One region of the Phyllobacterium sp. SYP-B3895 genome, then DNA from elsewhere that is predicted to be linked to it. Evidence: riboswitches for the same ligand, from Rfam matches in the RefSeq annotation. Region 1 holds a riboswitch; each other region holds the start of a gene.
The links. Region 1 has a riboswitch for cobalamin ahead of bluB (5,6-dimethylbenzimidazole synthase). Riboswitches for the same ligand answer to the same signal wherever they lie in the genome.

Region 1 (10,743 bases):
TGTTCGGCATCCTGACGCGCGATGCCGTGAGAGATGAGCAAATCCGCCTCGGCATGCCGGCCGATTCCTGGCCGACGCCGGAATTGCTCGGCAAGCTCTAAAACGAAGCGCTATTGCGGCGGAGCCATCGTTTCGAGCGATGCGAAGCCTTCCGGCTCGCTGCCCTCATCGAAAGCCGTATCGACTTCGACAAACGTGTCCGGATAAAATCCGTTGAAGCGCGTGCGAAGCGATAGGGAATAGGCGCCGATATGGCCGATCTCGATCCAGTCGCCCGTTTCGACGGTGGCCGGCAACCAGAATGGCCGCGACAGGATATCGACGGAATCGCACGTAGCGCCGCAGACGCGGAACGGTACGATCTCCTCCACATCCCCGTGCCGCAGCTTCTTGGCAGGATCGGGGATGAAGCGCGCCGGCAGCGTGATCTTGCCCGTCCATGAATCCGATAGCGACGCCCAGATACCATCATTGATATAGAGCCGCCTGCCCTTGCGCAGGAGCACCCGCACGATGAGCGAGAAGGCGCGAGCGACAATGACGCGGCCAGGTTCGGCCACAAGCGGCAGATCGCCGAAGCCGTATTCCTTGATGTCGCCGCGCAGGCGGGACATCAGTTGCCCGAGCGAGGGCATTTCCACGTGCTTGCGCTTCGGATCGTGGCCATATTCGGCCGGAAAGCCGCCGCCAATATCCAGCCCCGCGAGCGGGACGCCGGCGCGATTGCGCACCCAGTCAGCGGAGCGCAACGCATTCTCATAGGTATCGGGATCCTCGATCTGGCTGCCGACGTGAAAACACAAGCCGACCTTGTAGCCGATTTTGTCCGAGCGCTGCAGGAGTTCGATGGCATGTGCGGGCGCCGCGCCGAACTTCTTGGAGAGTTCATAGGCGGCATGGCCCTTGGTTTGCAGGCGAACATAAAGGGTAATACTGGCCGGATCGATATCGAGCGCGCGGACGATGCGCGTGATCTTGGCGATCTCGTCCTCATGATCGACGGCAAGGACGCGGATGCCATAGGTTTCGAGAGCAAGGCGTATGTCCGATTGCGCCTTGATCGGATGCATGTAGAGCATCTGCGCATTCGGGGCGACCTTGCGAACGGCCGCGAATTCGCCGGGGGAAGCCACATCGAATGTGCTGACGCCATTGCGCGCCAGCGTATCGAGAACGAGATCTTCGCCATTTGTCTTGACCGCATAGGCTGTCTCGCCCGGGAACATTTTCATGAACCGGTCCGCATCCTTGATGAGGACGTGGGGACGAAAGCAGTAGACGGGTTGATCGGGCCGTAAGGTAAGCGCTGCTTCACGGGCCGAGGCGAATCGTTGCATCTTTTCGTTCTGCGTCATACGAAACTCTTAGCAAGCGAACGTGACGGACGAAAGTCGCTTCTTTTCCGGCAGGAATCGGGTGGCCTTGACCCGGTTTTGCCGTGAATGTGCAACGCCGGGCAGGCTTCTGGAGGAAATGAAACCGTGTCATCTCAAACCATAGCACCAAGACCTCTTGCCATGACTGGCTTCGCCTGGGCGCAATTGTTCCTCCTCGGCGCTATCTGGGGCGGCTCGTTTTTCTTCGCCCGTATCGCGGTTCAGGTCGTCCCGCCGCTTACCCTTGTGCTCTTTCGCGTCGCCATAGCCGCGCTTGCTCTTCATCTTTATTTGCTTGCACGCGGCATCAATTTCTGGAGCTACCGGCAACACGCGCTCAAATTTGCCGGGCTCGGCCTGCTAATGAACGTCATACCGTTTTCATTGTTGTTCATCGGCCAGACGGCCCTTGGCGCTGGAGTGGAGGCCATCCTCAACGCAACGACTCCGATCTGGACTGTCGTTGTTGCCGCGTTTCTGACAGTCGATGAAAAGGTCACCGTCAACAAGATCGCCGGTATCCTGCTCGGCATTGCCGGCATCGTTACTCTCATTGGTCCAGGGGCGCTGACCGGACTTGGCGGACCCCTATGGGCGGAAATGCTGGTGATCGCCGCAACGCTCTCCTACGCCTTTGCTGGCATCCTCGCCAAGCGCTTCAAAGGCGTCCCGCCAACCGTCACCTCGACCGGCCAGATGACCGCGGCGACATTGATCATGATACCTATTGTTCTGTTCTGGGATGGCGTCCCGCAGGTCGCTACGATCGATGGCGGAGTTTGGGCCGCGATCCTCGGACTTGGTCTCCTGTCCACCGCCTATGCCTATATTCTTTATTTTTCCATCGTGCAGACGGCAGGCGCGACCAACGCTTCACTCGTGACGCTGATCGTCCCGGTCAGCGCCATCCTGCTTGGAACAATTTTTCTTGGCGAACGGCTCGCCGCGCACGATTTTCTTGGGATGGGGCTCATCGCGCTTGGCCTGTTGACTATCGACGGACGCCTGATAACCGCAATGCGAAAACGGTAAAAAACCTAAAGTTTTCAATAAAGCGACATATTCCAGGACGGGCACATTATGGCTCAATTGTGGCTGAAACAGGCCTCGGCGTCGTTTAGTGGCAAAAATGCTGCAGTGCAAAGATATGCCCCATATCGGAACATTTTATCGTGATCTCGAAATTTTTTGCCCTGTCAAATGTGTTTCATTTCAGAAACTTAGGTTTATCAGGCAAAAATTTTCTCACCCCGGCGTCATGAGACTGTAATATTTGGGCTTTTTCTGTGGCAAATTTGCGCTATGCTAAATCGGTTAACTGCAGGAGACAAACGATGGGACTAACTCGATCGATGAATGTCCTTATGATCTGTGCAGCGTTCGCATTTATCGGTGCAATGGTCGTAGGACTCATCCCCTGAGTAAATACAAGAGCGCTACGTAGATGGTCTCTGACCGTTAAGTAGGTGAAACATGGAGCGGCCCGATCATGGCAGTCGGGCCGTTTCCCATTTCAGAGGCGGGTCTTATGCCGCGGCCCCGGCCAAATTGGCCTCAACGACATTGCTGCCCGGCCGAATTCCGATGAGATGGCAGATGGCAAAAGCAAGGTCGGCCCGGTTCATCGTATAGAAGTGGAAATCCTGCGCACCCCTTTCGACGAGGTCGAGCACCTGTTCGGCGGCAACTGCCGAAGCGACAAGCTGGTGCGTCTGCGGGTCGTTCTCGAGACCCTCGAAGCGCTCGGCCAGCCAGTTGGGAATGTGCGTTCCGGCCTTCGAGCAGAAGTTCGTCACCTGCGTGAAATTGTGGATCGGCAGGATGCCCGGTAGGATCGGAATATAGATACCGGCACGGCGAACCTTTTCGACATAGCGCTCGTAGAGATCGTTCTCGAAGAAGAACTGGGTGATCGCCCGCGTCGCGCCATTGTCGACCTTGCGCTTGAGCATGTCGATGTCTGTGGCGAAATCCGGGCTTTCCGGATGCTTTTCCGGATAGGCCGAAACCGAAATATCGAAATCGGCAAAGGCTTTCAGACCGGCAACGAGATCGGCGCCGTTCTCATAGCCGCCGGGTGTCGGCTTGTAGTGGGAACCGACGCCGCTTGCTGGATCGCCCCGCAGGGCAACGAAGCGCTTGACGCCCATGGCGGCAAACTCGCGCACCACCGTATCGACTTCCTCCTTCGTCGCATCGACGCAGGTAAGATGGGCGGCGGCATTGACGTCTGTTTCCGTCAGGATGCGGTTGATCGTGCGGGCGGTCCGCTCGCGCGTCGACCCGCCGGCACCGTAGGTCACCGAGACGAATTCAGGATTGAGCGGCGCAAGGCGCGTCACCGTCTCCCAAAGCCGTTCCTCCATGACTTCCGTCTTCGGCGGGAAGAACTCGAAGGACACACGGATATTGTGACCGATATCGGGGCGGCGCGATTGGCGAAAGAAACTCATCAGACACTCTCCGTGACGCGGGAGGTTAAATCGGGAACTGCAATCAGCAGGCGCGGGTCGCGTGCCAGCCACAGTTTGACGGTTAGTTTGTTCTTGTCTTTCGGTTCAAGTTCCGTGCTCTCTTCGAGCATCAACCCGGCTTCCGTAAGCCATTCGCGCATCTGCGCATCGCTGAAGCCGAGACGCATATGGGCATGATTGTCGCGCAGGAACTCAAGTTCGTGCGGAGCAAAATCGACGATGAGCATGCGCCCGCCTGCCCGCAGCGCACGTGCCGCCTCGCGGATTGCTTCGGCGGGGTTATCGAGGAAGTGCAGAACCTGGTGGACGGTAACAAGATCGAAGGATTCCCGGTCTACCGGCAGGGAATAGACATCGCCATGGCGCACCTGCGCATTGGTGATCCCGTCGCGATCGAGATTGGAGCGAGCAACCGTCAGCATGTCGCGGTTTATGTCGATGCCGACGCCGCGAATATAGAGCGGCGAGAAGAGTTCAAGCAGACGGCCCGTCCCCGTGCCGACATCGAGCATCGCCTGAAACGGCTTGCGGCCGACGATCTTGAGGAGCGCTGCTTCCACCGCGCCATCCGGCGCATGCAACGACCGGATCATATCCCAGCTCGTTGCATTGGCGCTGAAATAGGCGGCTGCGCGTTCGCGCCGCTGCAACTTCACAGACGAAAGCCGTTCGAGGTCGCGTTCGAGCAAAGGATCGGAGAAGTCGAGGCGGTCGAGCAGCGACCGCGCGATGTCACCGACGATCAGCGAGTCGGCCAGGCGGAAATAGGCCCAGGAACCCTCCTGGTAGCGATTGATGAGGCTGGCCTCGAACAGCAGCTTCAAATGCCGCGACACGCGCGGCTGCGACTGGCCAAGGATGGAGGTGAGATCGGAAACGGTAAGGTCGCCGCGTGACAGGAGCGCGAGGATGCGCAGGCGGCTCGGCTCTGCTGCCGCTTTCAGCGTATCGACCATCAGGTCCAAGTTGAGATCACGCTTGTCCATGCTTCCAATCCTCAAAAGACATAAAGATATGTTTATGTGACAAACGCCGCATAAGCAAGTTGTTTTTGCCGTTGACGACATTTTTTGCCGCGCCTGAAATAGGACGAGAATCGGCTAGGATAGCGGCATGAGCATCGGAACGAACCGCCAGCGCGCCATCAACAAAGCTTTGACACTTCTGCTACCGGCCGTACCCTATTCGGATTCCGAGCCGATCCGCGCCGCCGCAAATGCCCCGCACATGAAGACGCTGCCGCCGCCGATTGCGGTGTGGCTGGCGACGGTCGCGCATGTCCGGCACCAGCATACGGATTACGATGTGCTTCGCGACGACGGTTACGACAAGGAGTCGGCGCGTTTCTTCGTGCTGGAAGCGATCAACCGGAAACTGACGGAGTGGCGGGCGACACGGCTGCTTGATCCGGATGAGGATGATCCGATCTGAGCGTTCCTGGATCAGCGCATCCACTCCAGCGGTCCCGGAATATGAGTTCATCCAGCGGCAGTCGCTTGCGCCATCCGCGCTGCTCGAGCTCCGGCGCCTGGTAGAGCTCATCCACATAGCCGACGCAGAGATAGGCGACGATCTCGACATGCGCGGGAATACCGAGAATTCGGCGCATGTCGGTATCATGGTAGATGCTGACCCAGCCGACGCCGACGCCTTCGGCGCGCGCTGCAAGCCAGAGATTCTGCACTGCGCAGACGGTACTGTAGAGGTCCATCTGACGGTTATGGGTGCGGCCAAGAACGACGCGCCCGCCACGGGTGCGATCGCAGGTGATGCAGATGTTGAGCGGCGACTTGAGGATGCCTTCGAGTTTCAGCGCAGCATAAAGCGCCTGGCGATCGTCAGTGAACATTGCCCTCGCTTCCTCATTGGCGCGGGTGAAGGCTTGATGCACCTCCTGCTTGCACTCGGGATCGCTGATCAGGATGAAATTCCAGGGCTGCATGAAGCCGACCGAAGGCGCATGGTGGGCCGCATCGAGCAGGCGCATAAGTACATCGTTGGGTATGGGCTTGGGAAGAAACTGGTCGCGCACGTCGCGGCGCGTATGGATGGCTTTGTAGACTGCCGCGCGTTCATCTTTGGAAAAATTGTCGGCGGCAGTCGGACCTTGGCATTTATCGTGCATTGTTTGCTCCCAACAACGCTTGAAACTCTCGCCGCCGTCCACGCGGTTCGAGCTATGAGGTCCGGCCGGTCTTCTGACTGAGGTTCAACTGAGCCGCGCGCCTTCCGGAAAGTTCCGTGGCAAATGCGCGTCCATCCCCCTTACAGCGTTGGGCACGTGCCGAATTTTCACCGGCTTCCCGATTCTCCCGCAACGCTTGCCGCAGGCACCGGACCTGCCTGATCATTCGCCACAATTCCCGGGCGCGCGCAAGCCTCAGGGGCGATAAATCCATTGTTCGGGAATGCGCACATCCACCTTTTCGCCACTACCGATCGTTCCGGGCTTTTCGACCCAGGCGACGATGCCGCGCATCCGCCGCGAGACCCGAACGAAATCGAGCGCAGTCGCGGTATGGTCGGCCTTTCCCGCATGTTCGCCGATCGAGCGCCCCGCAATCTTGCAGGGTGCGTTCTGGCCGTCGACCTTCAACGTGACACCGCCCTCGAAAAATATCAGCGTCCGCGGCGGGAGCATAGAAAGCGACGGGATCCCGTCGATCAGCATGTTGCCGCCGATCCACTCGGCCCTGAGTTCGGTAAGCCCCATGCCGGCTGCAACTTGTACGAGTTCGTCCGGCGCAAGAATCGAGAGCTGCCGTTCGTTGCGCATTTCCGTGCCGCGCGGATACCAGGGCTCACGACCGCCGGATTTCCGCGTCGGGCCGGCATGAAAATCACCGACAATTCCGTCGAAAGTAACCCTGAGTTCCGCCGACGGCGCCGTGACGAAATCGCCGGCGCGTGCCTCGAACAGGCCGCTGACACGCCCGCTGAGCTTGCGCGCGGGCAATATCTCGGGGCCGGTTGAAAAAAGGTCGTTCATAAACGCTCCTGAAAATATGCGCCGTGAAAGCCGCCGCATTTTATGAAAAACTGCGGGCAACACCAGCAAATATCCCTGATGAATCTGTCAAAAAGAGTCATGAGAATTCGGTGAACTATTGCGGCTCGGCAATACCTTGCGCCTATGGCATGCTACAACCCACTGGAAAGGCGAATCGTCTCCGATTGACAATCGTTATGTGTTCTGCTTTCGTTCTTTTCCCACCGGAGGTTTGTCGTGAACGCTGAAGTTATGGACGCAGCCATAGATTTGGCGAAACGAACCGCAGGAAAGCGTTATCACACCGTCCTTGCCGATCCGCCGTGGCGCTTCACCAATCGCACTGGAAAGGTCGCTCCGGAGCACAAGCGCCTGTCGCGCTACGGCACGATGACGACCGACGATATCTGCGCCCTGCCGATCGCCGACCTGACAGCGCAACCTGCGCATCTCTACCTGTGGGTGCCGAATGCGCTGCTGCCGGAAGGGCTGCGGGTCATGCAATCCTGGGGATTCGAGTACAAGTCGAACATCATCTGGCACAAGGTGCGCAAGGATGGCGGCTCTGACGGGCGCGGCGTCGGCTTCTATTTCCGCAACGTCACCGAAGTCTTGCTCTTCGGCGTTCGCGGCAAGAACGCCCGCACCCTGGCGCCGGGCCGCAGCCAGGTGAACTATCTTTCGTCGCGCAAACGCGAACACTCGCGCAAGCCCGACGAGCAGTACGACCTGATCGAAAGCTGCTCGAAGGGTCCTTACCTCGAACTTTTTGCACGCGGGACGCGGCCAAACTGGACCTATTGGGGCAATCAGGCCGACGAGGACTACAAGCCGACCTGGAAGACCTACGCCTATAATTCCGCGGCGGAAGCCGCGGAGTGATCGAACGTCACCACCGATGAAGGTATGCCGATAAGGACAAGCGGGCACGGGTTGCCGACGCCGCGCAAGACGCGGTCGCGCAGCTTGCGCCAGTGGGTCGTCGCCTCGCCGAACTTGTCGCCGACGAATGCATCCACCCATGCTTGCCGGAAATCGCCGGTACGCTCGGCCCTTGTCAGGATCATTTCGCGCTGACGCCGCGTCGGAACGTAATTGAAGCTGTCGAGCTGGCCGAGTTCATCGACCGCCCTTTCATCTGCAAAGCGGCGCAGGATCGTCCGCATATCATTCTGAAGGCTCTCGCCGCGGGTAATGAGCCCGCCAACGGAGACAGCGCCCTCGGCGTGCAGCCGCTTGAAGCTCTCAAGGTCGCGGTCGAAGAAGGGGTCCTTGTTGTTCCACTCGATTTCGAGCGCGAACACCGAGCCTTGCGGCCCGAAGGCCTTCACGTGATCGATTTCATGGGAGAGGGAGGCGACCTCCCTTTCCTCATCGAATTCGGACCAGCGAACGGTCTTGCGGACGCGGATATTGCGCTTGCTCCAACCCCGTTCGGCGAGACCACGGCGCAGACGCTGCGTCAGCCGCGCCTCGCCTCCCCCGCCCGCGACAATTTCGGTGACGGGGATCGTCAGATCGAGCAGCACCGTTTCGAGGTCGTTCTCCGCGCCGGCCATGTCCATGGTGACGATGGCTTCGGCGTGGTGAAGCGCCAGGATATCAAAACCGCGTTCCTTCAGCCGCTCGAACATGCGGACTTACCGCGTCAGGCGCTTGTAGGTCGGACGCTTCGGGTTGACGCTGTCCGGGCCGAGGCGGCGGATCTTGTCGTTCTCATATTCCTCGAAGTTTCCTTCGAACCATTCAACGTGGCTGTCACCTTCGAAGGCCAGGATATGCGTCGCAAGACGGTCGAGGAACATGCGATCGTGGCTGATGATCACGGCACAGCCCGCATACTTTTCGAGCGCATCCTCGAGCGCCGAAAGCGTTTCGGTGTCGAGGTCGTTCGTCGGCTCGTCGAGAAGCAGCACATTGCCGCCGGACTGCAGCATTTTGGCAAGATGCACGCGATTGCGCTGACCGCCCGATAGATTGCCGACTTTCTGCTGCTGGTCGCCACCCTTGAAGTTGAAGGCAGAGACATAGGCGCGCGAATTCATCTCGTGCTTGCCAAGCTTGATGATATCGTTGCCGCCCGAAATCTCCTCCCAGACGTTCTTGTCGCCCTTGAGGTGATCGCGGCTCTGATCGACATAGCCGAGATGGACTGTGTCACCGATGCGGATCGATCCGGAGTCCGGCTTCTCCTGGCCAGTGATCATCTTGAACAGTGTCGTCTTGCCGGCGCCGTTCGGACCGATGACGCCGACGATGCCACCCGGAGGCAGCTTGAAGGTAAGGTCCTCGATCAGAACCCGGTCGCCGAAGGACTTGGTGAGATTCTCAGCCTCGATCACCACCTGCCCAAGGCGCTCGCCAGCCGGAATGATGATCTGGGCGTCGCCCGGACGCTGGTCGTTGGCCGCATCGACCAGTTCGTCATAGGCCTTGATACGGGCCTTGGACTTGGCCTGGCGTGCTTTCGGGCTTGCTGCGATCCACTCGCGCTCACGCTCAAGTGCCTTCTGGCGCGACGCCTCTTCGCGGCCTTCCTGCTGCATGCGCTTCGATTTCGATTCGAGATAGGCCGAGTAGTTGCCCTCGTATGGGATGCCGCGGCCGCGATCGAGTTCGAGGATCCAGCCGGTCACATTGTCGAGGAAGTAGCGATCGTGAGTAATGAGCAGAACGGCGCCGGGATATTCGCGCAGGTGCTTTTCAAGCCATGCAGTCGTTTCGGCATCGAGATGGTTGGTCGGTTCGTCGAGAAGCAACAGGTCAGGTTGCGACAGCAAAAGGCGGCACAGCGCGACCCGGCGGCGTTCACCGCCGGAGAGCGTGGTGACATCGGCGTCGCCAGGCGGGCAGCGCAAGGCTTCCATCGCCATCTCGACCTGCGATTCCAGATCCCAGAGGTTCTTGGCGTCGATGATGTCCTGGAGCTTGGCGCCTTCATCGGCGGTCTCGTCGGAATAGTTCATCATCAGTTCGTTATAGCGGTCGAGGATCGCCTTCTTGTCGGCGACACCCTCCATCACATTGCCCATGACGTCCTTGCTGGCGTCGAGAGCGGGCTCCTGGGCGAGATAGCCAACCGTTGCTCCATCGGCAAGCCAGGCCTCCCCGGTGAACTCCTTATCCGTTCCCGCCATGATCTTGAGGATCGTCGACTTGCCGGCGCCGTTCGGGCCGAGAATGCCGATCTTGGCGTCGGGATAGAAGGAGAGATGAATATTCTCGAGAACTTTCTTGGTGCCATAGGCCTTATTGAGACCGGCCATATGATAAATGAATTGGCGTGCCATAACGCGCGTCACTCCGATGTTCGTATTCGTGTGAATGAAGTTGCGCCGTATTTAGGGGAAAGGCGCTCCGGTGGCAATGCGCGGGCGTTTTATTTCGCGGCCCGGCCCGCACCTCACCACTAGTTTCAGATAACCTGTCCCAAAATGAGCGAAACCGGGCGCGGATATTTCCGTCACCCGGTTTCCCCTCTGGTGCCGCATTCGGGGAGCGTCCTCTTCTCCCTTGAACGGCCATGTAACTGGCAAGATGGGCCGCTCGATCATCTGCAAAAGCGACGAAAGGTCAGAACCCGTTTCTTTCGGAGTGAAGTTCTGCGGCATGTTTTTATCGATTGCAAGTGGTTTTGCAAAAGAAAGTTGCACAAAGTTTTATCTGTTTATTTAATAGGCAGCGCCGCGATAATTTGGGCGATATTGATATGGACTTATTCCGCATTGACTAATCCCGCGCCACCCTTTCAATTGCGGGCGGGAGGCTGCGAATGGCATTCAAGGATGTTGAGACAATACGCACTGCGACGGGGGCTGCGCTTGCCGTTCGGGTCTCGCAGGCAGAAGCGGAGCCATGCGGCATTGTCCAGATTTGCCACGGCGTCAGCGAGCACTCCTTGCGC
Region 2 (10,743 bases), 340 kb from region 1:
CGCATGAAGCTTTCCGGACCGCAGCAGAAAATGGTCCTGTCCTTGAAGTCCGGGGCGAGCAGCGGCAGCTTCGGCGTTTCGAGCCTGCCGCGTATGCCGGTCCAGACCTGCCCCATCTCGTGCTCCTTGATGAGGAAGGTCAATTTCAGGTTCGGCATGCAGCTCGTCAGATATTCGAGTTCCTTGCGGAAAATGATATCGCTCGGCCGCCGCGCGCAGGTAACGAAATTGATATCGCTCTGCGGCGCGCAATCATGCATCCAGCGCGTCATCGACATCATCGGCGTGATGCCTGAGCCGGCTGATATGAAGAGATACTTGCTGCCGGGATGCTTGCGCATCGAAAAGTCGCCGAGCGGGCCAAAGGCTTTGAGACGCACGCCCGGCATGAGATGATCGAGCATCCAGCGCGTGCCGATGCTACCTTCCTGCGCCTTGACCGTCACGGCGACGGTGAAGGGTCGGGAGGGGCTCGATGACAATGTAAAGGTACGCAAAACCGCTTCCGGTTGCACGGGCAACTCGAAGGTCATGAACTGGCCGGGCTCGTAACGAAACCAGTTATGATTATCCGAGCGGAAGGTGAAGGTCTTCACATTGGGCGCTTCCTCGACGACCGAAAGACATTCGAGAAGATGCAGCCGGTCGTTCCACGGCTGCATCTGGTCGAGGTGCGGATAACTCTGGGAAACGCCCATGTTCATTCAAGCAACCCTGCTGAGTTTCGTATCGCCGGAAAGCCGCGTTTCCATGGCATTGCTGTACCATTCGAGGAATTGAAGGACGCCGCCTTCATGCTCGACCGAATAGGGACCGGGTTCATAGGCCGGCGAGCGAATGCCGAACGCGTTTTCCTCGACGATGCGACGGTCCTGATCGTTGGTTTCCAGCCACACATGCGTCAGCTCTTCGAGATTATAGTCGACGCCCTCGACCGCATCCTTGTGAACCAGCCACTTGGTCGTGACTTGCGTCTCGTTCGGACCGAGTGGCAGGACACGGAAAGAAATCGCATGGTCGCCAAGGATATGATTCCACGTCGTTGGATAATGGTAGAGGAGGAGCGAACCTATGCTCCTGGCGTTGACGTCGTCGCTGAGTTGACGGCCAACCGCCCGCTTGCCCGATAGAGTATAGCTCTCGGCGTTGTTGATGAGCGGAACACGGGTCGCCCGATACTGCCCATCTTCCGCGATGCGGAATACGCTTGGCAGACCGGCAGCCTCGCACATGTTCCAGTGCGACACCATTTCCGGATCTTCCTTCGAACCCTGAATTCCGGTGGCGCTCGGCGCCTCCGGGAAGGTCTTGCAAAGCTCAGGATGGTTGCCGGCGCAATGGTAGCACTCGCGGTTATTCTCCCAGACGAGCTTCCAGTTGCCTTTTTCGACGATCGAACTCTGGAAGGCGACCTTGGTTTCCGTCAGCCGGTGTGGCGCAAGGTACGGCTCGAGCAGGGTTCGTGTCGGGGTGAAATCGGGCGCGATCTGCGCAAGGCAGATGAAGATGTAGCCGCCGACGCTCTCGCAATGCACCGTTTTCAGACTGAACTGGCTCGCGTCGAAATCCTCGCCCATCTGGCGGGCAAAAAGCAGACGTCCATCGAGCTCGTACGTCCACTGGTGATAGGGGCAGACGAGCTTTGCCGAGCTCCCCTTCTCACCCGCGCAGATGCGCGAGCCGCGATGGCGGCAGGAATTGTGGAAGGCGCGAATCTGTCCCTGGCGGTCGCGCACGATGACGACCGGGTAGTCGCCGACCTGTACCGTGAAATAATTGCCGGGTTTGGCGACTTCGCAATCATGGCCGATGAACAGCCAGTCGTGATAATAGATCGTCTCCATGTCGAGACGGTCATAGTCTGGGTCTGAGTAGAAAGCCTGTTCCAGTCCGTAGCCCGGTTTCCGGTTTCTGAGATTCCGGAGAAGTTCATTGCGAATGTCCATGTCGCGTCCTCGCCTTAAGCCTGCAAAGAACTGACTGGTGGTGACGGAGAAGAACGTCCGTACAGCCAACGTTTGTCGACCGCACAAAGCCATGCTCCTTGATCGCCCACCGCGATCAGTCGGTTTTCCCTCAAGGCTGGTTTCCGGGCTCTGGAGTTGCCTTTTCAGACTTCACGGCGCCTTCCCGGGGTGCACTCCCAGTGGCTGTTTTGCCGCGTTTTACTCCACTACCGTTGCGGGGGCAGCGCCGGGTTTTAACCGGCTTCCCAATTCTCCGCCTTCCCTAGAAAGCGGCACCTCAAGTGGGCACGATAAAAGCATCGGGCTTTGGAAAAGGATAGGTGCGGAAACGACATCGCATTTACGAACGGCGACACGCGGCATTTCGGTCAAATGGTGCGCCGCACCTTTGACCCCAGGCGCTGTCGATTTTCGGCACAGACGCCGATCATACCATTGGGCGATGCAGATATTGCCTGATCGATTCCGGCTTCATCTCTATCGAGAACCCCGGCATCGAAGGGGGCATATAGGCGGCATTGCGAATGTCGCAGGGATCGACGAAATGCTCGTGCAGATGATCGACATATTCGATCACCCGCCCCTCCTTGGTGCCCGACACCGCGATGTAGTCGATCATCGACAAATGCTGCACATATTCGCAAAGCCCAACCCCGCCCGCATGCGGCCAGACCGGCAGATTGTATTTTGCAGCCATCAACAGCACCGCCAGCACCTCGTTGAGCCCGCCCATGCGGCAGGAATCGATCTGGACCACATCAATGGCACCTTCAGCGATGAACTGCTTGAACATGATCCGATTCTGGCACATCTCGCCGGTCGCCACCTTGACCGGTTTGATTGCCTGGCGAATCTTGCGATGTCCGGCGACATCATCCGGGCTCGTCGGTTCCTCTATGAAGAACGGCTTGACGAAGGCAAGCTTCTTCACCCAGTCGATGGCCTCGTTGACCTCCCAGACCTGGTTGGCATCTATCATCAGGATACGGTCTGGCCCGATCACCTCGCGGGCGATCGTGAGCCGGCGGATGTCATCCTCGAGATCGCGCCCGACCTTCATCTTGACGTGATTGAATCCGGCGTCGACGGCCTCTCGGCAAAGCCGGCGCAGCTTTTCATCGGAATAGCCGAGCCAACCGGCGGAGGTCGTATAGCAAGGATAGCCTTCGGCCTTGAGGGCAGCAATGCGTTCCGCCTTGCCGGCATCGGCTTTCCACAGAATGTCGAGTGCCTCGTCGCGGGTCAGCACATCGGTCAGGTAGCGGAAATCGACAATGTTGACGATTTCCTCCGGCGTCATCTCGCCGACCAGCTGCCAGACTGGTTTGCCGGCTTCCTTAGCCAGCAAGTCCCAGACGGCGTTGACGACGGCGCCGGTGGCAAGATGCATGGCGCCCTTGTCCGGCCCGATCCAGCGCAATTGACTGTCGCCGGTGATAAAATGCCAGAAGCGTCCCGGATTTTCCTTCACCCAGTCGAGTTCAAGTCCGATGACAAGATGCTTCATCGCTTCGATGGCGAGGCAGCAAATCTCGTTGCCACGCCCGATAGTGAATGTGAGGCCGTGCCCGGCAAGACCATCCTTGTCCGTATCAAGAACGACATAGGCCGCCGAATAATCCGGGTCCGGGTTCATCGCGTCGGAACCGTCGAGGCCCTGCGACGTAGGGAAACGGATGTCGAAAACCCGAAGATCGGTGATGCGGGTCATGTCTTGCTCCTGAAATTGCCCAGTAATCTCGTGTTCAATTTTGGTTTGTCGCAAAATGATCAGGTGTCGGCGCGCGCCACCTGCTTCTGGTTGCCAAGGCCCTCAATTCCAAGCTCGATAACATCGCCTGCCTTGAGATAGCGCGGCGGCTTCATGCCCATCCCGACGCCGGGCGGCGTGCCGGTCGAAATGATGTCGCCGGGCTGCAGGCTCATGAACTGGCTGAGATAGGAAACGAGGAAGGCAACGCCGTAAACCATGGTTTTTGTCGAGCCGTTCTGCATCGTCTCGCCATTGACGGTGAGCCACATCTTGAGATTCTGCGGGTCGGCGATCTCGTCCTTCGTCACCAGCCATGGGCCGGTCGGCCCGAACGTGTCGCAGCTCTTGCCCTTGGTCCATTGCCCGGCACGCTCGATCTGGAACGCGCGCTCGCTGACATCATGGACGGTGCAGTAGCCGGCGACGTAGTCGAGCGCGTCGGCTTCACTGACATATTTTGCGGTCCGGCCGATGACGACGCCGAGTTCCACTTCCCAGTCGGTCTTTTCCGAACCGCGCGGTATGAGCAGGTCGTCATTCGGCCCGACAATGGCGGAGGTCGCCTTCATGAAGATGACGGGTTCCGGTGGCACGGCCATCCCGGATTCTGCTGCATGGTCGGCATAGTTGAGGCCGATGCAGATGAACTTTCCGGTACCGGCAACGCAGGGACCAAGGCGCGGGGTGCCCTCGACGAGCGGAAGGCCATCCATTTCGAGATCGGCCAGCTTTGCCAGCGCTGCTGGATCAAGCACAGCGCCCGAAAGGTCGCTGACTTTCCCCGAGAGATCGCGAATCTGGCCCTGATTGTCGAGTATTCCGGGCTTTTCCTGTCCGGGGGCGCCATAGCGTAGAAATTTCATCGTTTATTCCTTTGGTTACACCGTCCAGCCGCCATCGATATTGTAGGCTTGGCCGGTCGTGTAGGTCGCGCCGGCGAGATAGACGGCAAGATCGGCAATCTCTTCCGGCAGTCCGAGGCGTCCCATGGGCTGGCGCGCGATGAATGCCGCACGCGTCGTCTCGTAGTCGCCCCCAGCGCGCATGCGCTGCTCCAGCGACGGGCTTTCAACCGTGCCCGGGCAAATCGCGTTGCAGCGAATACCTTGCGTGATGTAGTCGGCGGCCACCGCCTTGGTCAGACCGAGCACTGCAGCCTTGGTCACGCCGTAGGCGAAGCGGTTCGGCACGCCTTTCACGCTGCTTGCAACGGACGACATGTTGACGATCGCGCCATCCTTGCGCTCGATCATTCCCGGCAGCACCGCCCTGATCGTGCGGATCATCGCGCGAACGTTGAGGTCGAGCGCAAAGTCGAGATCGGCATCCGGCATTTCGAGGATCGAGCCGCCGTGCACGAAACCGGCGCAATTGAACAGGATGTCGATCGCCCCGATCTCGCCGATCAGCCGGTTGACCTCGTCGGTCTTCAGCACATCGAGCTTGCGCGGATGGATACTGGCCTCCTTGGGCAAGGCATCGAGAAGCTGCTCGTTGATGTCCGTCGCATGGACGATAGCGCCTTCGCGGGCGAACGCGAGCACGGATGCCCGCCCGATACCCTGCCCTGCCGCCGTGATGAGAACGCGCTTGCCCGCAAGCTTGCCTGTCATTTCAAACCTCCATTTCGACACATATCGCGCCTGTCATGCACCCGATGCCCTGCGCTCGGCAATCAGGATGTGATCTGCGGCGAGAACCACCTCGTCGCGCTGGTTCAGAACTTCGCAGCGCTCGACCACGCGACCGCTGCCGGTGCGCTTTGGATCGTCTTCCTTGGCGCTGATCGTCACGCGGGTCCGGATCGTATCGCCGATGAACACCGGGCGCACAAAGCGCAGCCGGTCGTAGCCATAGGAAAAAGCCACGGGATTGATCAGGCTCGCCGTGAGCCCGACGCCGATCGAAAAGATCATTGTGCCGTGCGCCACGCGCTGGCCGAACGGCGTCGTCTTGGCAAATTCCGCGTCCATGTGGTGCGGGAAGAAATCGCCGGTATGGCCGGCATGCACCACGAAATCGGTCTCGGTGATCGTCCTCCCGGACGTGACGCGTACATGGCCGAGTTCATAGTCTTCGAAATAGATTGCCTGTTCGGCCATTCACGCCTCCGCCAGTTTCGCCAGCGGCGTTGCCGGCGTTGCGCTCGATTGATAAGCCGCCTCGACCAGCGCCATCGTCTGCCAGCCATCTTCGACCGAACTGACCAAGGTCTCGTCTTCCCCGCTCGCGAAACGCTGCAGATTGGCCATGCGCCCAACGAAGGCATCCGGGAACCAGGCCCCTTTCAGGGGAACGTCGATCCAGTCCGAACCGCCCTTCGGGTAGATCATCAGCACGTCCGGCTCGCCGCGCGGATAGTCGAGATTGACCCCGAGCTTCACGTAGGCAGCGCCTTCAGTGCCGCAGATACGGAACTCGCAGGCCTGGAACTTGCGGCCGAATTTGTGGTCATGGTTGATGGAGAGCGCACAGCGCACTCGATCGCCGTAATCGAGAATGGCGCTCGTCCGCGTCTGCGCGACCCCGTGGTTCGGATGCCCCAGGGTCTTGGCATGAACGCCCAGCGGATTGCCGAGAATCTGCCGGATGAGATCGATATAGTGGATCGAATGCATGGCGATTTCGACCCGGGGCAGGCCAGCGAGGAACGGCCAGAGCGACCACGGCGTGTCAAGCGCCAGCAAGGCATCGAAATCGATGACGTCGCCAAGCCAACCTTGCGCAATCGCATCTTTCAGGGCGAGCATCATCGGCGCAAAGCGCAGCTGGAAGTTGACGGCGGCCGTGATATTGCGCTCGCGGCAAATCTCCACGATCTCGGAGGCTTCTCCAAGGTCGCTGCCCATAGGCTTCTGGATCAGCGCGAACGATCCCTGCGGCAGCGCCCGCAACACATCCGCATGTCGCGAAGGCGGCGTCGCCAGATCGAAGATCGCATCGTCCACCGCAGCGGCTTCCGCCAGCGACGCGTAAGCGGTCACGCCCCACTGATCAGCGAGCTTGCGCGCCTTGTCGAGGTCGGGGTCAAACAGTCCGGCAATCGGAAAGCCGCCCTTCCGATAGGCGGGGTAGTGCGCATCGCCGACGATGCTGCCGGCACCGAAGGTCACGATGGGCCTTGGCATTTCAGGCAATGGCCAACTCTGCTGGAGGGCCGCTGGGTCAAAACGCATCACTATTCCTCATCAGTCGAGATGGAACACTTCTTCCATCGTCGCCCACCACTCGCCTTCGGCCCGGGTTTCGAGCGGAACCTGGCAAGGCATGCACACGGCCCACCATTCCTGGTTCCTCGGGTCCGCCGCCATCTTCGCCATATCGGCGGCAAAATCCTTTCCGTGATATTCGAAGGTGCCGAACAGGACGTTTTCGGGCTCGCGCAGAAAGATTGTGTAGTTGCGGATATTGCAACTCGAAATAAGCGCGAGAATCTCTGGCCAGACGGCAGCATGCAGGCGCTTGTATTCGGCGACCTTGTCCGGGTTGAGCCCGATCATCATGCCCATGCGCTGCATCGTCAGACCCTTATCTCGGTGGTGAATTCGCCGACGCTCCGGCCTTTGACCGCATCCCAGTCCCAATCGATGCCGATGCCGGGTTCGGAGGGCGCCACAGCGTAGCCGTTCTCGATCCGCATCTGCGTATGCGTGAGATCGTCGAGCTGCGGGATGTATTCGACATATTTGCCATTCTGGACGGCGCAGGTAAGGCTCACATGCAGTTCCATGAGGAAGTGCGGGCAGACCGGCATGTCGAAGGCTTCCGCCGTGTGCGCGACCTTCAGCCATGGCGTAATACCGCCGATACGACCGACATCCACCTGCACGATCGAGCAGGCACGCTTCTGCATATATTCGCGGAAGTGGCGTATCGAATAGAGCGATTCGCCGACCGCGACCGGTATTGCCGTGGCGGATGAAAGGCGCACATGCCCATCGATGTCGTCCGCCGGCAGCGGCTCTTCCAGCCAGGCAGGATCGACATCGCGCAGCACATGCGAACGACGAATGGCCTCGTCGAGGGCAAAGCCCTGGTTGGCATCTGTCATGATTTCGAAGCCGGGACCGACAGCATCGCGCACGGCGGAAAGGCGGTCGAGATCCTCCGAGCCATGCGGCCGGCCAATCTTGACCTTGGCGCCGCGGAACCCCTTGGCCTGCGCCTGCAGCGCATCGTCAACCAGCGCCTGCTTTTCAATGTGCAGCCATCCACCCTCGGTTGTATAGAGGGGACAGCGATCCTTGGCGCCGCCTGCAAGTTTCCACAGTGGCAGGCCCTGCTTCCTCGCCCGCAAATCCCAGAGTGCCGTATCGACGGCCGCCAGCGCTATCGCCGTGATTGCACCAATGGTCGTCGCGTGTGTTGCGAATTCGAGATCACGCCAGATGGCTTCGATCTGGTCCGCATCCTTGCCGAGTATGCGCGGAACAAGGTGATCGGAAAGAAGCCGCATGACCGAGGAGCCGCCTGTGCCGATCGTATAGCTGTAGCCGGTGCCGGTTGCGCCATCGCTGTCGGTGATGGTGACGATAGGCGTTTCCTGGCTGACGAAACTCTGGATGGCGTCGGTCCGCAGGACCTTCGGCGGCAGATCCACCATGCGCAGTTCGACGCGTTCAATCTTTGCCATCGTATCAGCTCCGCAAGGTTTTGCCGGTTTCGGGCGAGAAGAGATGCGCCTGCGACAGGTCGAAACTGAACTTTACCACCTCGCCGCCGGCAATGGCGCGCGGATTGAGCATGCGCGAAACCCATTCGCGCTCTGCCATGGTGACAAAGAGCAGCGTTTCATTGCCGAGCGGCTCGGTGATCGACACCGGCAATTCGAGTTCGTGAACATCGGTGGCTTCACCGGAATTGAGGCCGTGCCCGGTCGGGTAGATGTCATCAGGACGCAGGCCGAAAATCACCTTGTCGCCGGCCGCGACCTTGTTGCGGAACTCGGCCGGTAGGGGCAGGCTCTGGCCGCCCTCGAAAATGAGCTTTCCGTCCGCGACGCTGGCTTCGTTGAGGTTCATGGGCGGCGAACCGATGAAGCCGGCGACAAAGCGCGTGGCCGGACGCTTGAACACTTCGTCTGGCGTTCCGACCTGTTCGATATAGCCGTCGCGCATGATGACAATGCGATCCGAAAGCGTCATCGCCTCGACCTGATCGTGCGTTACATAGATCATGGTGGATTGCACCTTGTTGTGCAGGCGCTTGATCTCGGTTCGCACCTGCGTGCGCAGCTTCGCATCGAGATTGGAGAGCGGTTCGTCGAAGAGGAAGACGTCGGGCTGGCGCACGATGGCCCGCCCCATCGCGACACGCTGGCGCTGGCCGCCGGAAAGTTGCGACGGCCGACGGTCCATATATTTGCCGAGATCGAGAATCTGAGCCGCTTCGTTGACGCGGGCGTCGATCTCACTCTGTGCAACTTTGCCGATCTTCAGCGAAAAGCCCATATTCTCCCGCACGGTCATATGCGGGTAGAGCGCGTAGGATTGGAACACCATCGAGATATTGCGGGCGCGCGGCGGCAGATCGTTGACGGGCTTGCCGCCGATCTCGATCACGCCGTCGCTGATATCCTCGAGGCCGGCGATCATCCGCAGCGTCGTTGACTTGCCGCAGCCGGAAGGACCGACGAGCGCGATAAACTCGCGATCCTTGACCTCAAGATCGATGCCATGCACGACGTCGACATTGCCGTAGCGCTTGACCAGCTTTTTGAGTGTGACGGGAGCCATGCGAACTAACCTTTCACCGCGCCGAACGTCAGTCCGGATACGAGATGCTTTTGAATGATGAACGTCAGGGTGAGCGCCGGAATGATCATGACGACGGCGAGCGCGCACATGCCGCGCCAGTCGATGGTAAATTCCGACGTATAATCGAGAAGGCCGACGGGCAGCGTCTTCGAATTCACCGAGCGGGTGATCTGCGAGGCAAGCGCATACTCGTTCCACGAGGTGAGGAATGCGAAGATGCCCGCGGAGGCAATACCAGGCCCGGCGAGCGGAAATTCCACCTGCCAGAATGCCTGCCAGCGCGTGCAACCGTCGATCTGCGCGGCTTCGGCGAGATCCTTCGGCACCTGGCGGAAGAAGCCGTCGATGAGCCAGATCGTAAAGGGCACATTCAGCGCCACATATACCAGGATCATCGCAAAGTGCGTGTCGATGATGCCGAGGCGCGCGAAGATCATGAAGAGGGGCAGCGACAGAGCAATGCCGGGCACCGCACGCGTCAGCATGAAGCCGAGGAAGATACCGGACTTGCCCTTGAACTTGTAGCGGGCAAAGGCGTAGCCCCCGGCGGTGCCGACAACCAGCGCGATGATCGTCGACGTAATCGAGATGATCAGCGAGTTGCGGAAATAGTCGATGACTGGAATGCCGCCCTGCCCGGCCCCGCCGAACATGGCGCGATAGGCGTCGAATGACAGTTCCTGCGGAATCCAGACCGGTGGCTTCGCCATGATCTCGACAGTGGGGCGCAGCGAACTCAGGACGATCCACAGGCCCGGCAGGCAGATCACCAGCATCGCCAGGAACAGGCCGACGAGGTGGGCGAACTTCAGCGCGCGGCGCTTGAATCTATGGGACGTATTGAGATCCATCTTACCACTCCGCTCCAATCTGCTGACGCGCAGCCGCAAGTTTCCTGAAGAAATAGACAGTGAAAAGGATCGAAAGCAGGATTGAGATATAGGCCATGGCATTGGCAAACCCCATGCGGCCATCGCTATAGGCGGTGCGCCCGATGAGGGTCCACAGGAGTTCGGTGCGCTTGGCCGGCCCGCCATCAGTCATGATCTTGACGATGTCATAGGCGCGCGCAACGTCGAGCGAGCGGATCGTCATGGCGATGAACGCGAACGGCATCAGGTACGGCCATGTGACGAAACGGAAAGTCTGCCAGGGCGTGCAGCCGTCGACCCGCGCCGCTTCGATCGGCTCCTGCGGCATGGCGAGAAGTCCGGCAAGGATCAGGATGGCGAAGACCGAGGTCGACGACCAGATCTCGGCGACGATG
Region 3 (10,743 bases), on a different contig from region 1:
GTCACAGCTTCATCGCCTCCCTTCTTGGCATCCGCAATATCGTGCTGGCCGTCAACAAGATCGATCTCGTCGACTACTCGCAAGAGATTTTCGACAGGATCGTCGAGGAATATCAGGCGTTTGCGGGCAAGCTTGGATTCAATTCCATACAGTCGATCCCGCTTTCGGCGCGCTATGGCGAGAATGTCATCGGCGCATCCGACAAGTTGCCCTGGTGTAAGGGGCCGTCGCTGCTCGAGCATCTCGAAACCGTGCCGCTTGATCGCACCTCCGACGAGCGCCCTTTTCGGTTTCCCGTCCAATTCGTCAATCGTCCCAATCTCGATTTTCGCGGGTTTGCCGGCACTATTGCCTCGGGTTCCGTAGCGCCCGGCGACGAGGTCGTCGTGGCGAAGTCCGGCAAGACATCGCGCGTCAAGCGCATCGTCACCTGGGATGGCGATCTCGATCGCGCCGGCGAAGGCGAGGCGATTACCATCGTGCTGGAAGATGAGGTCGAGGTCTCGCGCGGCAACATGCTGGTTTCGCCGGGCGCCCGCCCTGAAGTCGCGGACCAGTTCGCGGCCCACCTTGTCTGGTTCGCCGAGCATGCGCTCATTCCGGGCCGTTCCTATATCCTGCGCACCGAGACCGACCAGGTCACGGCCACAATCACCGATCTCAAACATCGAATCGATATCAACAGCTTCGCCGAAGTTGCTGCCAAATCGCTGGATTTGAATGAGGTCGGGGTCTGCAATATTTCGACGCAGGAACCGATCGCCTTCGATTCGTACAAGTCGAACCGTTCGGCCGGGTCGTTCATCCTCATCGATCGCCTGACCAATGCCACGGTTGGCGCGGGCATGATCGATTTTGCGCTTCGCCGCGCATCCAACGTGCACTGGCAGGCGCTCGACGTCGATAAGGCATCGCGCGCGGCACTGAAGGATCAGAAGCCGGCCGTGCTTTGGTTCACCGGGCTCTCCGGTTCGGGCAAATCCACTGTTGCGAACCTTGTCGAAAAGCGCCTCTCATCGCTCGGCAAGCACACCTATATCCTTGACGGCGACAATGTCCGTCACGGCCTCAATCGCGATCTCGGCTTCACCGAGGAGGACCGCGTCGAGAATATCCGCCGCGTCGGCGAGGTGGCAAAGCTTATGGTGGATGCGGGGCTGATCGTGCTGGTCTCGTTCATTTCGCCGTTCCGCTCCGAGCGGCGCATGGCGCGGGAATTGCTTGGCGACGGCGAGTTCATGGAGATCTTCGTCGATACGCCCTTTGAGGAATGCGCCCGCCGCGATCCAAAGGGTCTTTACGCCAAGGCGCTGCGCGGTGAGATCAAGAACTTCACCGGCGTGGATTCGCCCTATGAAGCGCCGGAAGCCCCGGAACTTCATCTGAAAACCGTCGGGCGAACGACGGAAGAGCTTGCCTCCGAGGTCGAAAACTTGCTTGCTGAGCGTGGCATCATCTTCAATTACGACCAGAGTTCGTGGTCCATCTAGAGCAAGTCATGCAATTCGCGCTCACGCCCCTCTGGGTTGCCGCCCATCTCCCCCACAACGGGGGAGGTCGCAAAGGCATGTCCGCCGGCACTTCGAATGTCGTTGGGCGTGATAGAACCTGCGCATTGGTCTCCGCCCTTGGAATGGAAATTTCCGGCAGACCAGAGAGCACCGCATGACATTCCACTCTGATCTGCTCACCCTCTTCGAAGAAACCGCCATTGTTGCCGGTCAGGAGATCCTGCGTATCTACGAGGAAGGCTGCGCTGTCGAACTCAAGGACGACAAATCACCCGTGACTGCAGCCGACCACGCCGCCGAGGCGATCATCCTTCAGACGTTGCGGGGTGCGACACCGGGCATACCCATCGTTGCCGAGGAAGAGATCGCAGGCGGCCATGTCCCCGGCGATCTCGGCACCCGCTTCTATCTGGTGGATCCGCTCGATGGTACGCGGGAGTTCGTCAGCCGCAATGGCGACTTCACCGTCAACATCGCGCTTATCGAAAACGGCGTACCGGTGCTCGGCCTTGTCTACGCTCCCGTGCGCGGCCTGCTCTTCACCGGCGGTCCCGAGGGGGCGCAACAAGTGACGATCGATCGCAACGGCAGCGTGATCGAACGACAGGCCATTGCCTGCCGTTCAGCCCCCGAAGTTCTGGTCGCGGTTGCGAGCCGCTCGCACCGGACGCCGGAAACCGACGCCTATCTCGACCAGTTCGCCATCGCCGATTGCGTTTCGGTTGGTTCATCGCTGAAATTCGGCCTGCTCGCGCGCGGCGAGGCCGACATCTATCCGCGGCTGAGCCGCACCATGGAGTGGGATACGGCGGCGGGCGATGCCGTACTGCGCGCCGCCGGCGGCATCACCTTGACGCTCGACGGCAGGCCGCTGACTTACGGGCGGCGCAACCAGGCGCATGACGCGGATTTCGCCAACCCGCATTTCGTGGCTCGGGGCCGGCTTTAGCCTCGCGGTTTTCGCAAGAGCATCGTCACTACGAAGAACGCCCCGACCGAACTCGTCACGATTCCGATCGGCAACTCTTGCGGCGCGAGCAGCAGGCGCGCGGCAAGGTCGCTGAGCAGGATCAGGATGGCGCCGAAAATGGCGCAGGCAACGATTAGTCCGGCGTGAAGCTGACCGGCGAAGCGGCGGGCTATGTGTGGGATCATCAGGCCGACAAATCCGATGACGCCGGCAACCGAGACGAAAATCGCCGTCGAAAACGCGCATACGATAAAAACGATACTGCGCGTTCGCGCTACGCGCACGCCGAGGCTTTCGGCGGTGCTTTCTCCGGCGAGAAACGCATCGAGCCGGCGGTGGTTGAAGAGCGCAAAGGCGAGGATCGCGGCAAGCCCGGTGATTGCCAACGGCAGATTATCCCACCGCGCGAGGCCGAGACCGCCGAGTGTCCAGAACAGCACGGAATGGGCGGCGCGCTGGTCGCCGAGGAAGACGATGTAGTTGGTGAGTGCGGCAAAAAGGAACGAGACGGCAAGACCCGCGAGGATCAGCCGTTCGGGTCCCTGGCCTTCGATGCGCCGCACGAGGACCAGCACCAGCAGGGCCGCGAGCATGCCGCCCGAAAAGGCGGCAATCGGCAAGGTCCAGATGCCGAAGCGATCGCCAAAGATACTGATTACCGAGACGGCACCGGCGGCCGCGCCCGAGGAGAGGCCGAAGAGGAATGGGTCGGCGAGGTCGTTGCGTGTGACGGTCTGCAGCATCGCGCCTATGACGCCAAGGCCCGCACCGACGCAGAGCGCAAGGATGACACGGGGCAGGCGAAGGTCGACAATGATGCGTTCCACCGGCGCGGCGACGGACGTGTCGCTGAGACCGGCGGCATGGGCAAGTGCACGCATGACGTCGCCGAGCGGGATCAGGGTCGAGCCATAGGCAATTGAGGCAAGGGCAAGGGCGAGCATCGCCACGCTTGCGCCGATAAGCATGCGTCGTTGCGCGGGGGCGAAGCTCATTTACCCCCCTCTGGGCTGCCGCCCATCTCCCCCACAAGGGGGGAGAAAAGCCTGCAGTCATGTTGGCGCAATACCCCGCCGGTAGCGGCTGGACTAAGCGCCGAACGCCCATCGATCTCCCCCCTTGTGGGGGAGATGCCCGGCAGGGCAGAGGGGGGTGAGTGGATCATTTCGTCAATACTTTCGAATGCATTGCCGCCTTTCCCTCCCCCTTTGTGGGGAGGGTGCCTGCGCAGCAGCCGGGAGGGGCCTGCCTGGGATGAAACAGATAGCTTCGCGGTCGCAAGAACCCCGCCCCGGACCTTCGGTCCGACCCTCCCCACAAGGGGGAGGGAAAGGGGCGAACTCGCAGAGGCCAATGCCTCGTTCGAGTACCGAATGTGCGAAGCCGCCAATCGATCTCCCCCCTTGTGGGGGAGATGCCCGGCAGGGCAGAGGGGGGTGAGTGGATCATTTCGTCAATGACTTTCGAATGCATCGCGGCCTTTCCCTCCCCCTTGTGGGGAGGGTGGCTGCGCAGCAGCCGGGAGGGACGTGCTTGTGATGTCTCAAAGGGCTTCGCGGTCGCAAGAACCCCGCCCCGGACCTTCGGTCCGACCCTCCCCACAAGGGGGAGGGAAGGGCGCGAGCCCGCAGAGGCCAACGCCTCGTTCGAGTAGCGAGTGTGCGAAACCGCCAATCGGTCTCCCCCCTTGTGGGGGAGATGCCCGGCAGGGCAGAGGGGGGTGAGTGGATCGTTTCGTCAATGACTTTCCAGTTCATCGCGGCCTTTTCCCTCCCCCTTGTGGGGAGGGTGGTTGCGCGGCAGCCGGGAGGGGCCGTTGCTTGTCGCCAATCAAAACGCTTCCGGATGCATGGCACGCGCGATCTTGCCGATAGCCTCGATATTGGCAGGGCCGGGCGTGATCTCGGCGTAGCGCAGGGCGACGAAGCGTTCGTTCTTCACCGCATCCGTCTCCTTCATCGCCGGGTGTGATTTCAAGAAATTCAAAAGCTTCTGATAACCGGCATCATCCTGATAATCGAGAAGGACGAGGAATTGCGGGTTGCGCGCGGCGACCGTTTCCCACGACGTCGTGCCCCAGCTCGTCTCCATGTCATCCATGATGTTGACGCCGCCGGCTTCGCGGATCAATGCCGACGGCATGGCGAACTTGCCGGCCGTGAACGGCTTGTCCTCACCGGAGTCATAGAGGAAGACGCGGGTGTCGCCGTTGCCGCTGATCTTGCCCTTGATCGCGGCAAGCTCGGCCTTCCAGCCAGAGACCAGCTTGTCGGATTCGGCTTCCCTGCCGAAAATCTTGCCGAGCTTTTCAATATCGCCATAGAGCAGGTCCATCGAGGCGGCGGGACGGTTCTTGTCGAGATGAACGCAGCTCTCCGTCAGGACGAGCGTCTTGATGCCGTAGGGGGCGAGCGTGTCCGGCGTAACGTCGCCGCCCGGCTTCATGCCGTAATACCAGCCGGCAAAGAAGAAATCGGGATTGGCGGCGACGAGGTTCTCGATGGTCGGATATTTAGGTGCAAGCTCGGGGATCGATCCTTGCTGCTTCTTGAACGCTTCATCGAGCTTGTACCAGCCGGTGATGCCGGTCACGCCAACGATCGAGGGCTGGAGGCCGAGTGCAAAAGCCATCTCGCTCATGTTGATATCTTGGATGACGGCGCGTTTCGGCGCTGCGTCGAAGGTCAGCGGCGTGCCGCAACTGTCGACAGTGACGGGAAAGGCATATGCCGGCGCCGATAGCAGCGTGAGCGCGAGCGCGATGAGGGCTTTTTTCATGGGAGTCTCCGTGAATCAGATTGAACGGTGCCGGGAACGTCGAACACCATGAGTTCGCGGTCCTGATGCGGGTGGCGCAGGCGCAGGACGTCGAGCTCGAACACGTCGCTGACGATGCGCGGGATCAATGTCTCGTTGGGCGTGCCGGCGGCGACGATCTTGCCGGCATGCATGACGGCGACATGGCTGGCGAATGGCGCGACGAGCGGCAGGTCGTGCAGGACTGCGACTGTGGTGATGCCGAGCCCGGAAACGAGCGAAAGCAGGGCGCTGCGTGCCTTCGGATCGAGGTGATTGGTCGGCTCGTCGAGAAACAGGATCGCCGGTTGCTGGGCGAGCGCGCGCGCCAGCTGCAGCCTCTGCCGCTCGCCGCCGGACAGCGAACCAACCGTCCGCGCCGCAAACGACGCGACGCCGGCACGGTCCATGGCTTCCCCAACAATCTCGCGATCCGTCGCGGCGCTGTAGAGCCCGCCATGGGGGATACGGCCAAGCGCCACGTAGTCGATGGCGCGCAACTGGCCGTCCGGCGTATCCGTCTGGCCGACGAAGGCGAAGCGGCGCGCTCGATCCAGCGGGGTCAAGCGGCTAATATTCTCACCTTCAATGTGAATGGCCCCGCTGGTCGGCGCCGCAAGCCCCGCCAGCATCCGCAGCAGCGTGGACTTGCCGGCGCCGTTCGGACCGATGATGGCGAGCCGCGATCCGCGCGCAATTTGCAGCGATGCTGCCTCGACCAGGCACTTGCCGCCGATTCGATAGCTGACCGTGTCGGCGCTGAGAAGGATGGAACTCATGGCTGGCGTTTTCCGGCAATCGAAGATTTTCGCACGCAGGAAACTTCGATCAGGTGATGTAATGTTATATCGTATGATAGCAAACGCGGAGCAATGTCAACCGGCAGGATCCAGCCACGGTGGGGGCACAAGCGATAATGATGGTTACGGTAGATGTGCATGCCTGTCCTTCATGGGGACAGGAATAGGGAACGTGGATATTCCGATCACGGGACGCCTCGGCAGTTGCTCGAGGTCATCCGTAAACGGCAACATCGCATCGCTCCCGGCACACCCCGTCCGGTTCGAATCATTTGCTTGATGGCAGGTCTCCTGGCTCGCGGGTCTCAGCTTTGTGCCCGGCCTTCCCGATCGTTCGATCAGTGGCATCGTCAGGCAACGCTCGCCGCTTACAGTTGCGGGGGCAGCCACGGTCTCGGTCCCTATTGGGTACGCCTCACCGTGTTCCCTTTTCATCTCCGGTGTTGTCATCCCGGAGAAACCATCGGCGCGGATGCTATGCGGGGATTTCTCCGCTGGCAAGCACGTTTATACGGCAAAATTCTCAAGTGCTAAAATAATTGGCAATGGGACATTTTAAGACGTGCCCTATGAAAGAGAGTAGTTTAGGTTTCAGTTTGTTTCGCGCGATGCGCGGCTAGTTATTTGAGGCGATATGGCAATTCAGGCTGCGGTCTACCATCTGACGCACTATAAATATGACCGTCCGATCATGCTCGGACCTCAGGTCATTCGCCTGCAGCCTGCGCCGCACTCGCGTACGAAGGTCCTCAGCCACTCCCTTAAAGTCAGTCCTTCCAATCACTTCGTCAACCTGCAGCAGGATCCCTACGGGAATTTTCTCGCCCGCTTTGTGTTTCCCGAGCCGGTCACCGAACTGAAGATCGAGGTCGACCTCGTTGCGGACATGACAGTCTACAATCCCTTCGATTTCTTCGTCGAGCCGATCGCGGAGACGTGGCCCTTCGCCTATCCTGAGGATATCCGGGACGACCTCTCGATCTATCTGAAGCCGGAGCCAACGGGCCCGCTGCTGAGCGCGTTTCTTGCAACGATCGACCGCAACCCGACCAATACGGTGAATTTCGTCGTCGACCTCAATGCGCGTATCCAGCGCGAGGTTGGCTATGTCATCCGCATGGAAACCGGCGTGCAGGACCCCGATATGACGCTCGGCGTCGCGACCGGTTCCTGCCGTGATTCCAGCTGGCTGCTCGTACAGGCGCTGCGCCATCTTGGCATCGCGGCCCGGTTCGTCTCCGGCTATCTCATCCAGTTGAAACCCGATCTCGTCGCCCTTGATGGCCCGGCGGGGACGAACAAGGATTTCACCGACCTTCACGCGTGGTGCGAGGTTTATCTGCCGGGCGCGGGCTGGATCGGACTTGATCCGACCTCGGGCCTTCTGACCGGCGAAAGCCATGTTCCGCTCGCCGCAACGCCGCACTACAGAAATGCCGCCCCGATTTCCGGCATGGCCGAACCCGCCAATGTCGAGTTCAATTTCGATATGCATGTGACGCGGGTCTCCGAACATCCGCGCATCACCAAACCGTTCTCGGACGAATCCTGGGCAGCGCTTGATGCTTTGGGCGACAAGGTCGATGCGATGCTGCAGCAGCGCGACGTGCGGCTGACCATGGGCGGTGAGCCCACCTTCGTGTCGATCGACGATTTCGAATCCGGCGAGTGGAACACCGATGCGGTCGGCCCGACCAAGCGCGAAAAGGCCGACATGCTGATCCGCCGACTGCGCGATCGCTTTGCGCCCGGCGGCTTCCTGCATTATGGGCAGGGCAAATGGTACCCGGGCGAAAGCCTGCCGCGCTGGACCTTCTCGCTCTACTGGCGCAAGGACGGCAAGCCGATCTGGGTCGATCCGAACCTCATCGCTGCCGAAAACAGCAAGGGCGACATCAAGCCGGCGGACGCCGAAAAGCTCTTGACCGGCATGGCGAATGTTCTCGGCGTCGAAACGGAGATGGTCGCGCCGGCCTATGAGGATCCGGCCGAGTGGCTGGTCAAGGAAGGCAACCTGCCGGCCAATGTCGATCCCTCCAATTCGAAACTCAAAGACCCGGAAGAGCGCAGCCGCATGTCCCGCGTCTTCGAACGTGGCCTGACTGAACCGACGGGTTATGTGCTTCCGGTACAGCGCTGGAACAGCCAGGCTGTCGCCGGCCCGCGCTGGCGCAGCGAAAAGTGGACGACACGCCGTGGCAGGCTCTTTCTGGTGCCGGGGGATTCGCCAGTCGGATACCGCCTGCCGCTCGGAGCGCTGCCGCATGTCCCGCCTTCGGAATATCCCTATATCGTGCCCGTGGACCCGTCGGTGGAACGCGGACCGCTTGCCGACTCGATTGCTCAAGCAGATCCGGCGGGCCGGGACACGCCGCAGGCCGTTGTCTCCTTTACCGCCGCCGAAGGGGGCCAGCAGGAGCGAGTGGAACAGGAACTCGGCGATATCGGCGGCGCGGTGCGCACCGCGATCTCCGTTGAGCCGCGCGAGGGCCGCCTCAGCGTATTCATGCCGCCGGTTGAAGCGCTGGAGGACTATCTTGAACTCGTCGGCGCCGCCGAGGCTGCCGCGGCGAAGCTCGGACTGCCGGTTCATATCGAGGGCTACAGTCCGCCTCAGGATCCGCGCATCAACGTCATTCGCGTAGCGCCGGACCCAGGTGTCATCGAGGTCAACGTCCATCCTGCCGCCAACTGGCGTGAGTGCGTCGAAACGACAACGGCGATCTATGAGGAAGCGCGCCAGTCGCGCCTCGGCGCCGACAAATTCATGGTCGACGGCCGGCACACCGGCACGGGCGGCGGCAATCATGTCGTTGTCGGCGGCGAAACGCCAAATGACAGCCCGTTCCTGCGGCGGCCGGATCTCTTGAAGAGCCTTGTCCTTCACTGGCAGCGGCATCCATCCTTGTCCTACTTGTTTTCCGGACTCTTTATCGGCCCCACAAGCCAGGCCCCGCGCATCGACGAGGCGCGCCATGACAGTCTTTATGAGCTCGAAATCGCCATGGCGCAGGTGCCGATGCCGGGTCGCGGCGCACCGCCTCTGCCCTGGCTGGTCGACCGGCTTTTCCGCAACCTTTTGATCGACGTCACTGGAAACACCCACCGGGCGGAGATCTGCATAGACAAGCTGTTCTCGCCTGACGGACCAACGGGACGGCTTGGACTCGTCGAGTTTCGCGGTTTTGAGATGCCGCCCAATGCCCGCATGAGTCTCGCGCAGCAATTGCTGGTTCGGGCGCTGGTCGCGCGCTTCTGGAACAAGCCCATCGAGGGCGGGTTCGTGCGCTGGGGCACGTCGCTCCACGATCGCTTCATGCTGCCCGCCTTTGTCTGGGCGGATTTTCTCGATGTTCTCGCCGATCTGCGCGAAAACGGCTTCGAGTTCCGGCCGGAATGGTTCGAGGCACAGCTCGAATTCCGCTTTCCGTTCTGCGGCGAGATCGAACGCGAGGGCGTCAAGCTGGAACTGCGCCAGGCGCTGGAGCCATGGCATGTCATGGGCGAGCAGGGCGCAATCGGCGGGACGGTGCGCTTCGTCGACAGTTCGGTCGAGCGTCTGCAAGTGAAGATGGAGAACTTCAATCCTGCGCGCCACAGCGTTGCCTGCAACGGGCGCGAAGTCCCGCTGCGGATGACCGAAACGCAGGGTACAGCCGTCGCAGGCGTACGCTACAAGGCGTGGCAGCCGCGCAGCGGGCTCCATCCGATGATCCCGGTCAATACGCCGCTTGTCTTCGATATTTACGATCAATGGTCGGGCAGGGCGATCGGCGGCTGCGTCTATCATGTCGCACATCCGGGTGGGCGCAGCTATGATACGTTTCCCGTGAATTCGAACGAAGCGGAGGCGCGCCGCCTTGCCAGGTTCGAAGGGCGGGGACACACGGCGGGGGCCTATGAACTCAGGAAGGAGCAGCCTTCCGGCGAGTTTCCGATGACCCTCGACCTCAGGCGGCCACGGCCAAGTTGATGCGACGAATGCGAGATCGGATGGGTCTGAGTTTTACCCCGGCTCTGTCTAGCCAGATGCCCCGCTGCCGCGGCGCAGGGGGTGTGCAACCATGCCATCGCCCGTGAGAGCGCCAAATGTATCAGGGCTGCTCGCGGGTTATCAACCGCTGCCCAATGTTGCCGACGAGATGATCGACCCATCCGGCGCAGTGCGTCCGGGTTGGGAATCCCTGCTTCGCAAACTCGATCAAATTGGTCCTGAAAAGCTCGCGACCCGCTTTGCCAAGGCCAGCCAATATCTGCACGATGCGGGCGTTTATTACCGGGTCTACGACGAAACCGGCACACAGGAACGAGAATGGCCGCTGGCGCATATCCCGCTTCTGATTGACCAGCATGACTGGCAGTCGATCACGCGCGGTCTTGCCGAGCGCGCGGATCTCCTGGAAGACATCGTCGCCGACATTTATGGCGAGAACCGGCTGATCGGCGAGGGCCTGCTGCCGCCCGATCTGATTGCTTCGAATTCCGAATATTTGCATGCAGTGGCAGGCGTGAAACCGGCGAGCGGGCATTTTCTGCATTTTTGCGCCTTCGAACTCGGCCGGGCGCCCAACGGCAGGTGGTGGGTTCTCGGCGACCGCACGCAGGCGCCGTCGGGTGCGGGTTTTGCCCTTGAAAACCGCGTCGCAAGTACGCGGGCCCTCGCGGA

Region 2: another riboswitch for cobalamin. It lies ahead of GF108_RS13200 (aromatic ring-hydroxylating dioxygenase subunit alpha); the one in region 1 lies ahead of bluB (5,6-dimethylbenzimidazole synthase).
Region 3: another riboswitch for cobalamin. It lies ahead of GF108_RS10700 (ABC transporter ATP-binding protein); the one in region 1 lies ahead of bluB (5,6-dimethylbenzimidazole synthase).

The regions. Positions count from the first base shown of each region.
Region 1 covers NZ_WJIG01000003.1:457,672-468,414, reverse strand. The annotation lists gene GF108_RS14810 (lytic murein transglycosylase) at 1-101, shown strand, start outside; gene GF108_RS14805 (alanine racemase) at 111-1,337, opposite strand; gene GF108_RS14800 (DMT family transporter) at 1,518-2,408, shown strand; gene metF (methylenetetrahydrofolate reductase [NAD(P)H]) at 2,903-3,829, opposite strand; gene GF108_RS14790 (metalloregulator ArsR/SmtB family transcription factor) at 3,829-4,836, opposite strand; gene GF108_RS14785 (DUF2293 domain-containing protein) at 4,964-5,281, shown strand; gene bluB (5,6-dimethylbenzimidazole synthase) at 5,214-5,975, opposite strand; cobalamin riboswitch at 6,021-6,203, opposite strand; gene GF108_RS14775 (molybdenum cofactor sulfurase) at 6,231-6,839, opposite strand; gene GF108_RS14770 (MT-A70 family methyltransferase) at 7,077-7,721, shown strand; gene GF108_RS14765 (BglII/BstYI family type II restriction endonuclease) at 7,691-8,473, opposite strand; gene ettA (energy-dependent translational throttle protein EttA) at 8,480-10,129, opposite strand; gene GF108_RS14755 (alpha/beta hydrolase) at 10,612-10,743, shown strand, end outside.
Region 2 covers NZ_WJIG01000003.1:121,115-131,857, reverse strand. The annotation lists gene GF108_RS13205 (hybrid-cluster NAD(P)-dependent oxidoreductase) at 1-698, opposite strand, end outside; gene GF108_RS13200 (aromatic ring-hydroxylating dioxygenase subunit alpha) at 705-1,946, opposite strand; cobalamin riboswitch at 2,063-2,262, opposite strand; gene GF108_RS13195 (L-fuconate dehydratase) at 2,395-3,678, opposite strand; gene GF108_RS13190 (fumarylacetoacetate hydrolase family protein) at 3,738-4,583, opposite strand; gene GF108_RS13185 (SDR family oxidoreductase) at 4,599-5,333, opposite strand; gene GF108_RS13180 (MaoC/PaaZ C-terminal domain-containing protein) at 5,367-5,822, opposite strand; gene GF108_RS13175 (Gfo/Idh/MocA family protein) at 5,823-6,902, opposite strand; gene GF108_RS13170 (L-rhamnose mutarotase) at 6,909-7,238, opposite strand; gene GF108_RS13165 (mandelate racemase/muconate lactonizing enzyme family protein) at 7,241-8,353, opposite strand; gene GF108_RS13160 (ABC transporter ATP-binding protein) at 8,358-9,455, opposite strand; gene GF108_RS13155 (carbohydrate ABC transporter permease) at 9,461-10,327, opposite strand; gene GF108_RS13150 (carbohydrate ABC transporter permease) at 10,329-10,743, opposite strand, start outside.
Region 3 covers NZ_WJIG01000002.1:872,400-883,142, reverse strand. The annotation lists gene cysN (sulfate adenylyltransferase subunit CysN) at 1-1,490, shown strand, start outside; gene cysQ (3'(2'),5'-bisphosphate nucleotidase CysQ) at 1,666-2,460, shown strand; gene GF108_RS10710 (iron ABC transporter permease) at 2,457-3,476, opposite strand; gene GF108_RS10705 (ABC transporter substrate-binding protein) at 4,312-5,259, opposite strand; gene GF108_RS10700 (ABC transporter ATP-binding protein) at 5,256-6,056, opposite strand; cobalamin riboswitch at 6,341-6,557, opposite strand; gene GF108_RS10695 (DUF2126 domain-containing protein) at 6,712-10,050, shown strand; gene GF108_RS10690 (circularly permuted type 2 ATP-grasp protein) at 10,142-10,743, shown strand, end outside.